Regions from separate parts of the Paenarthrobacter sp. NPDC089714 genome, predicted to be linked through region 2. Evidence: riboswitches for the same ligand, from Rfam matches in the RefSeq annotation. Region 2 holds a riboswitch; the other holds the start of a gene.
The links. Region 2 has a riboswitch for S-adenosylmethionine ahead of ACIPY3_RS20720 (DUF1737 domain-containing protein). Riboswitches for the same ligand answer to the same signal wherever they lie in the genome.
Positions count from the first base shown of each region.

Region 1 (3,939 bases), on a different contig from region 2:
CTACTGTTCCGAAGCGCACGCGCGATCCGTGTTTAGGGGACCCGTGTCTGGAACCATCATCTGGCCGGTTTGGCTGCCGGGCAGGGACGATCGCGGTAGGGGGCGTGGCGTGGCAGACGGGGTGGAGTTACCCCGCCTTGCCAGGGCCGTCTACGACCACAGGTCCACGGTTTCACCGGATGAGGATCAGCGCAGCGTAGCGGCGATCCGACCGTCGACCAGGACTGCCGCTACTTCCGTCAGGTCAGGCGTCTCCGAGGCGGGGACGCCGACCGCGACGGTCCTGTAAGCAACAGCCGCCGAAGCAGCAGGAGCTGCGTCATCCACCGAGGACAACGACTCCAGGGTCACTACACCCACAACTTCGCGCGGGTGGACGGTTCCAAAGCTATCGCCACGGTCCAGCACCAGGAACGCCGGCTCGCTTGGCCCCAGCGACCGGGTGTGAAGTTCGACGGCGGCCTCCGCCGCTGTCAGGCCGTTCGCCAGGAGATGAACTCCGGCAGGCGCACCGGTGAGGAGCGAGCGGATGGTTCCGTCCGGCGTCGTCGGTTCCAGGAAGCCGAGCGAGGTGAGCCACGCGTCGTCGAAATAGGTGGAGAGGTAGTTCCTGCCCGAGTCGGGGATGACCGCAACGATGGTGTGGCTTTCATCCAAGGTGGCTGCAAGTTCCAGAGCCGCCGCCAAGGCTGTGCCTCCCGTGGCGCCAATGAGCAGCCCTTCCTCGAGTGCTGCACGGCGGGCGGTGAAGATGGCGTCGCGATCGCTGATGCTGAAGTACTTGTCCACCAAGGTGGTGTCGAACGCTTCAGGCCAGATGTCCTCCGCGGAGGCCGGGTGAAGGGGGTGACCGGCACCTTCGGTGTATTTGAGTGAGCCGTTGCCGCCACCGTAGCGGGAGTGCTCAGGGTCTGCCGCAATGACCTGGACCAGGCCGTCGCTGGCTTCCTTCAAGTAGCGGCCGGTGCCGCTGATGGTCCCTCCGGTTCCGACGCTCGCAACGAAATGCGTCACCGCACCCTCAGTGTCTTTCCATATTTCAGGTCCTGTGCCGGCAAAGTGCGCGTCGGGGTTGGCCGGGTTGTCGTACTGGAGTGCCAGCCAGGCACCCGGGGTTGAGGCTGCAAAGGCCGCCGCTCGGTTCGCCAGATGGTCCGGGTGTGAGCGCGGCACGAAGTCGGCCACCAGGTGCACTTCTGCCCCGAAAGCCCGGAGCAGCCGGACCTTTTCCGCTGCAGTGGCAGCGGGAGCGAAGATCACCGAACGGTAGCCCAGTTGTGCCGCCACCAGGCTCAGCCCGATCCCGGTATTACCGCTGGTTCCTTCAACCACCGTCCCGCCAGCCTTTAAGAGTCCGGCCTGTTCAGCTGCGCGGATCATGGACAGTGCAGCGCGGTCCTTGACGCTGCCACCAATGTTCTGGAACTCCAGCTTCGCGTAAATGCGTGGCCGGACGCCCGCGCCGAGCTTCTTCAAACGGAGCAGGGGAGTGCCACCGATGGCATCGAGGACTGATTCGTAGACGGTCATGCCGCCCACGCTAGGAGGCAGGAAAACCGCGCGCCAAAAAGCGTTGAGCAACACGTCAGGCGTCGCTACATGCGGCTCAACGCGACGCAACGCATCGTCACGCGGGGTACAGGCCGGAGTGGAAAATGACGAATTTGGCAGTCCGTTGACGCGGTGTTTCCCGCGTTGACGCCCCGCGTCAGGGCGTTTGTACATTCCTTGGAGGTGCTCCTAGATTCAGTTCCAGGTCAAGAGTCAGCGCGCCAAGGACCGGCTCGCGCTGCGGCAACCCTCAGGCATTAGGTGGCGGGGTGCTCCGGAAACAGACCTGGCCGCGTTTGCGGCAAGTGAATGTCGACCGGCCGCGCGGCGGCCTCTGAAAAGAGAGAACATGCCTACAAATTCTGTACCCGAATTCCGTTCACGCGTTGTTGGGCTGGAGCTCGACGGCGATGGAGCCCACCCGGCTGCGTGGCGAAAGGCGCTCCACGATCCGCAGGCGCTGTTGGGGGGCTTACGGATCCGTGAGACTGTCCAGGCCGCCGATATCGCGGGATTTCACCTTGCCACGTTCAAGGACACCCGGGCCGTGGATGCCGGCAGCACAGGAATCCCAACGCGTATCGACGCCATTCAGCGCGCCGCGTTCGCAGCGCCCCTCACGGGCTCCCTGGGCCTGGTTCCGGAAGCAGGAACGCTCTTCACTGAGCCATTCCACGTCGCAACCCAGCTCGCCAGCCTGGACTACTCCTCCCAGGGCAGGGCCGGTTGGTTGGTGAACGCCGCGAACCTGCTGGAGGAAGCCCGCTCCGTGGGCCGCACGCCGCTGGCAGAGAACGAGGTCGCGGCCGAGGCAGCCGATGTGGTCCAAGCCAGCCGCAGGCTCTGGGATTCCTGGGAAGATGACGCCGTGCTCCGGGACGTGTCCACGGGCCGCTACCTCGACCGGGACAAGATCCACTACGCCGACTTCGAAGGAGCGCGTTTCTCCGTGAAGGGACCGTCCATCATCCCCCGCCCCTTGCAGGGACAGTTGGTGGTATTTGCCCCCGCAGGTCTCATTCCGGCCGTCGAGGCAGACGTTGCCTTGGTATCCGCAGCGTCCGTTGAGGCCCTTCCGACGGCGGCCCACGCGGCAGCGGCGGCTGGTGCCCAGCGGACGCTCGTGGAGTTGGACGTCATCCTGGATGCCCGTGGACAGACGGCCGCCGAGCGCCTGGCCGAATTGGACTCCCACGAGGAATGGCAGGGCGGAGCCCGCTACGCCGGAAGCGCCGAAGGCCTGGTGGAAGTGCTCACCACACTGTTCGCAGCGGCAGACGGCGTTCGCCTCAAGCCTGCTGTCCTGGACATCGATCTTCCCGAACTGGCCTACAAGGTGCTCCCCGCGCTGCACAAGACCGGGTTGGTGACGCCACCCAAACCGGGCGCGACGCTGCGGGAAACGTTCCATCTTCCCCGCCCGGCCAACCGCTACGCCGCGGCCTGACCGACGCCCACGCATCACAGAAACCACAAGAGAGCTCACCCATGACCAAGCACCACCGCATCGCAGGCAACGGGCAGATCCAGTTCGGCGTCTTCTTCCAGGGCGTCAACCACACCACGGTCTGGAAGGACGCAGCCAGCGGCTCGCAGACCGATTTCGAATCCTTCCGCCGCGTGGCCCAGACCGCTGAACGCGGCCTGTTCACCGCGTTCTTCCTGGGCGAGGGCCTCCGCCTCCGCGAGCACCTCGGCAAGATCCACGACCTTGACGTCGCAGGGCGCCCGGACGCCCAGACCGCCCTCGCTGCCCTGGCAGCTGTCACCACCAACATCGGCCTGGTGGCTACCCAGAACACCACCTACAACGATCCCGCGGACCTCGCCCACCGGCTGGCCAGCCTGGACCTCCTGTCCGACGGCCGCGCCGCGTGGAACATCGTCACCACGGACAACGCATGGACCGGCGCCAACTTCCGGCGCGGCGGGTTCCTCAAGCACGAGGACCGCTATAACCGGGCCGAAGAGTTCGTCCAGACGGCCAAAGCGATCTGGGATTCCTGGGCCGACGGCGCAATCGCCGGGTCCCGGAACGACGCCCGCTGGCTCCGCGAAGGCAGCATCACTCCCGTGCACCGCAAGGATGCAAGCTTCGACGTCGAGATCACCGGCCGCCTCCCGCGCTCCACCCAGCACCACCCGGTGCTGTTCCAGGCCGGCGACTCACCCGATGGCCGGGACTTCGCCGTGCGGAACGCCGACGTGATCTTCTCGGCGCACCCCGAACTGGAGGACGCGAAGAAATTCCGCGAAGACATCGTCGCCCGTACCCTCAAAGCAGGCCGCCCGGCCGATGACGTGAAGATCTTCCCCGGACAGGAATTCATCCTCGGAGCCACGTCCGCCGAGGCGGAAGAGAAGCACCAATGGGTCCGCTCCCAACAG
Region 1 covers NZ_JBIVGX010000013.1:60,018-63,956, forward strand. Annotated here, with positions in the region: gene ACIPY3_RS18770 (PLP-dependent cysteine synthase family protein) at 187-1,530, opposite strand; SAM riboswitch class IV at 1,756-1,865, shown strand; gene ACIPY3_RS18775 (LLM class flavin-dependent oxidoreductase) at 1,901-2,998, shown strand; gene ACIPY3_RS18780 (NtaA/DmoA family FMN-dependent monooxygenase) at 3,040-3,939, shown strand, end outside.
Region 1: linked by a shared signal. The riboswitch ahead of ACIPY3_RS18775 (LLM class flavin-dependent oxidoreductase) and the one ahead of ACIPY3_RS20720 (DUF1737 domain-containing protein) in region 2 are both predicted to bind S-adenosylmethionine.

Region 2 (3,939 bases):
ATGAGATCGTCCACGTCCTCAAGACCGACGGACAACCGGACCACGCCATCGCTCAACCCGATCGCTGCGCGACCCTCCGGTCCCATGGCGCGGTGCGTGGTGGTGGCCGGGTGGGTGATGAGGGACTTGGAGTCGCCCAGGTTGTTGGAAATGTCGATGACGCTCAGCCCGTCCAGGAGCGCGAAAGCTGCTTCCTTGGCCGTCCGGCCACCGGACGGCGAGAGCTCGAACGTGAGCACGGTTCCGCCGGCCTTCATCTGCTTGGTGGCGAGCTCGTACTGCGGGTGCGACTTCAGGAGCGGGTACTTGACCCAGCTGATGGCCGGCTGCTGCTCGAGCCACTCGGCGATCTTCAGCGCGGAAGCCGAGCTGTGGTTCACGCGCAGCCCGATGGTTTCGAGGCCCTTGGTGAGCACCCACGCGTTGAACGAGGAAAGGGAGGGGCCGGTGTGGCGCATGAGTTGCTTGACCGGGCCATCGATGAATTCCTTGGTGCCCAGGATCGCCCCGCCCATGACGCGCCCTTGACCGTCAATGTGCTTGGTGCCGGAGTAGACAATCACGTCCGCGCCCAGGTCGCCACAGCGCTGCAGCAGGGGAGTGGCAAAGACATTGTCGACGACGACTGTCGCCCCCGCGGCGTGGGCCAGTTCGCTGACGGCCTGGATGTCCACGATTTCCTGCATCGGGTTGGACGGGGACTCGAAGAAGACGGCTGTGGTCGGCTCGGACAGGGCAGCACGCCACTGGTCCAGGTCCGGCCCGTCAACGAAAACGGTCTCCACGCCCCAGCGCGGCAGGATCTCATTGAGGATCACAAAGCAGGAGCCGAACAGTGAGCGGGCGGCAACCACACGGTCACCGGCACCCAGCAAGGCACCCAAGGCAGTGAAGACCGCGGACATGCCGGACGCCGTCGCGAAGCATGCCTCGGTTCCTTCCAGCAGTCTCAGGCGTTCCTGGAAGGTGGCCACAGTCGGGTTGCCGTAGCGGGAGTAGACGAAGCGCTCGTCTTCGCCCGTGAAGGCGCGTTCCGCGGCGGCAGCGGATTCGTAGACGAACCCGGAGTTCAGGAAAACCGGCTCTGCGGTTTCCTGGAAGTTGGTACGGTCAAGGCCACCGCGGACGGCCTGGGTGTCAGGGCTCCAGCCGGCGGCGTCAGGATTGAAAGTCACTTTTAGTCGTTCCCCAGGTTGGTCGGCAGGCCACGGTTCTTCCAGCCGTTGACGGTGCGTTCGCCATAACGGTCGGGTTCGCCCTCAAAGCCTTCAAGGACGTTGTAGGCCGTGAAGCCGGCCTGAGTAGCGGCGATGGCGGCAGCGATGGAGCGCTGGCCGGAACGGCAGATGAAAACGAGCTCCACGCCGTCGCCCTCGGGGGCCTGCTGTTGCAGGTCCTCCAGGAAGCGGGAGTTCGGGATGCCGCCGGCGAGGTTCCACTGGATGAACAGGGGATCGTTCTCCGTGGCCTTGGTGTCCGGAATACCGATGTGGGCCCATTCGCCCTCGGTGCGCACGTCCACCAGGATGGCGCCGTCTTCAAGTTTTGCCCACGCGTCCTGCGGGGTCAGGTCACCTGCGTAGCTCATGCGTGGCCCTCGAATGCTTCCTCGTAGTTGTCCAACTCGTCCACGGCGCTCGCAACAGCTGCGTCCGAACTGGCTACCGCAGCGGGCAGGATCACGGCCTGCGCCACGATGACGGTTTCGCCGTTGAACGTGGCCGCCGGGCTGCCGTGCAGCACGTAGCCCTCGGCCAAAGCAGCGGAGATCCGTTCGCAGAAGTCACGGGTATCAGGACCCGTGATCAGGCGGTAGGAGAGTTTTTCTTCAGTGGGTTCAGGCATTCGTGGTGCTCCTCAGTCACGCTTGCAGTTCGAAGTTCGAAGACGCCGAGTAGTCACCTGAGGCACCCCGCCGCGGGAGAGGGTTGCCGACCAGCAAGTCAGGGCTTAACGCTGGTGCTCATTACTCAAGAAAAACGTAACATCCGCGGCCGGGAAGCCGCATTTGGCGACTGCACCGCCGTCGTCATGTTGCGTAACCGGTGCCTCCCCGGGGCGGGCCGAACGGGGTCCAAATGTGACGCCGCGGGAGCATAATTGACGCAGTACGACCCCCTGTAACTTCGCATGAAATCAGGTCGCGGTGAACGGACACAGCAGTTCTACACTCAAGCCCATGCTTCATTTTGGATGGTTCGTGGGCCACGGATTCGGAGTCCAAGGCTGGGGGACGCCCGGCTACGGACTGGGTTACGACTGGAAGAAACCCGCGCTGTACCAGGAGGCCGTCAGGGCCTTCGAGCGATCCGGGCTGGACCTGTTCATCATCGAGGATTCCCTCACCGTTCCGGATACTTACGGCGGCACCGCCGAGGTGTCCTTGGCCCACGCATCCTTCGCGCCCAAACACGACCCCCTGGCCCTGGTTCCGTACCTGCTCTCGGCCACGCAGCACCTGGGGATTGTTCCGACCGTCAGCGCCTCCTTCTACCCGCCCTTCACCGCGGCGCGGCTCCTCGCCACGCTCCAGCACTTCTCCGAGGGGCAGCTCGGGTGGAACGTCGTCACTTCGGGCAGCGACCTCGCCGCCCAGAACTATGGCCTGGACCAACAGATCGAGCACGACCTGCGGTATGAGAAGGCTGAGGAGTTCGTCGACGTCGTCAGGCGGCTGTGGCGCAGTTGGGAACCTGGCGCTGTGCTTGAGGACGTGGAGGCCGGCAGGTTCGCGGACCACACCAAGGTTCACCCGATCAACCACCAGGGCGACTTCTTCAAGGTTCGTGGACCCCTCAATACGGCCCCGCTACCGGAGGAACCTGTGCTGGTACAGGCCGGGGCCTCGCCCCGCGGCAAGGCGTTCGCGGGCGGAAATGCGGACGTGGCGATCGCTTTGGCGCGCGGTGTGGACGGCATGAAGGCCTACCGCGATTCCATCCGCGAGGAGGCGTCGAAGGCGGGCAGGAACCCCGACGACGTCAAGGTCCTTTTCGTCCTCAAGCCCACCGTGGTGGGGTCCACTGCAGAGGCGGAGGAACTGAGGGCGCAGCGCCGGGAGCTCACACAACGGGATATCGACAGCCAACTCAACTCGATCTCCTACCTCTCGGTGATCGACTTCAAGAAGTTCGACCTCGACGAGCCCCTCCCCACCCTGAGCACCAACAGCAACCAGGGAACACTGGAACACTTCTCCAGGGCAGCCCCTCCAGGGTCCACGTTGCGCCAGATCCTGCAGGCCCGCAGCGGGGGAGCCGGAGACTCGATCATCGGCACCACGGAAGAGATTGCTGATTACCTCGAGGAGACCGGCGCGGCTGTCGGCGGGGACGGTTTCCTGTTCTCCGGCTTCGTCGATCCCGTGACGGTCCACGGCGTGTTGGACAAACTGACTCCCGAACTCCGGAGGCGGGGCTTGCTGCGGACGAGCTACGGCGACGGCGGTTTCCGCCAGAACCTTCTGGACTTCTGACCATGAATCCCGAGCCGAGGGTACTGGTGATCGGGAGGGCACCGATCCCTGTCCCGCTCGTGGCAGACGTCGCGTTAAATTCTGCGTTTCACGTGAAACTCAACCATGATGCGTTGACTTTAATCGGGCGCTCGCGGGAAATCGTCGAAGAGACGGCCGCGTCCGGGCAGCGGGTCTACGGACTCAACACGTTGCTCGGCTCAGGCCGTGACACGGCTGTGGAGGAGAAGTCAGTACTCGCCTACCAAGTACAAGTCGTCAGGTATCACAACAGCGGCGTTGGCACTTTCCTGGACCGGGCCGCCGCCCGCGCAGTGATCCTCGCCCGCCTCATCGGCTTCAGCCGCGGAGGCTCCGGTGTCCGACCGGAAACAGCCGGCTTCTACGCGGAACTCCTGAACCGTGGGGTGCATCCTGCCATCCCGGCCGAGGGCTCAGTCGGCTCATCGGACCTGACCCAACTT
Region 2 covers NZ_JBIVGX010000017.1:40,020-43,958, reverse strand. Annotated here, with positions in the region: gene ACIPY3_RS20730 (O-succinylhomoserine sulfhydrylase) at 1-1,175, opposite strand, end outside; gene ACIPY3_RS20725 (rhodanese-like domain-containing protein) at 1,178-1,588, opposite strand; gene ACIPY3_RS20720 (DUF1737 domain-containing protein) at 1,585-1,845, opposite strand; SAM riboswitch class IV at 1,859-1,971, opposite strand; gene ACIPY3_RS20715 (NtaA/DmoA family FMN-dependent monooxygenase) at 2,147-3,475, shown strand; gene ACIPY3_RS20710 (aromatic amino acid ammonia-lyase) at 3,478-3,939, shown strand, end outside.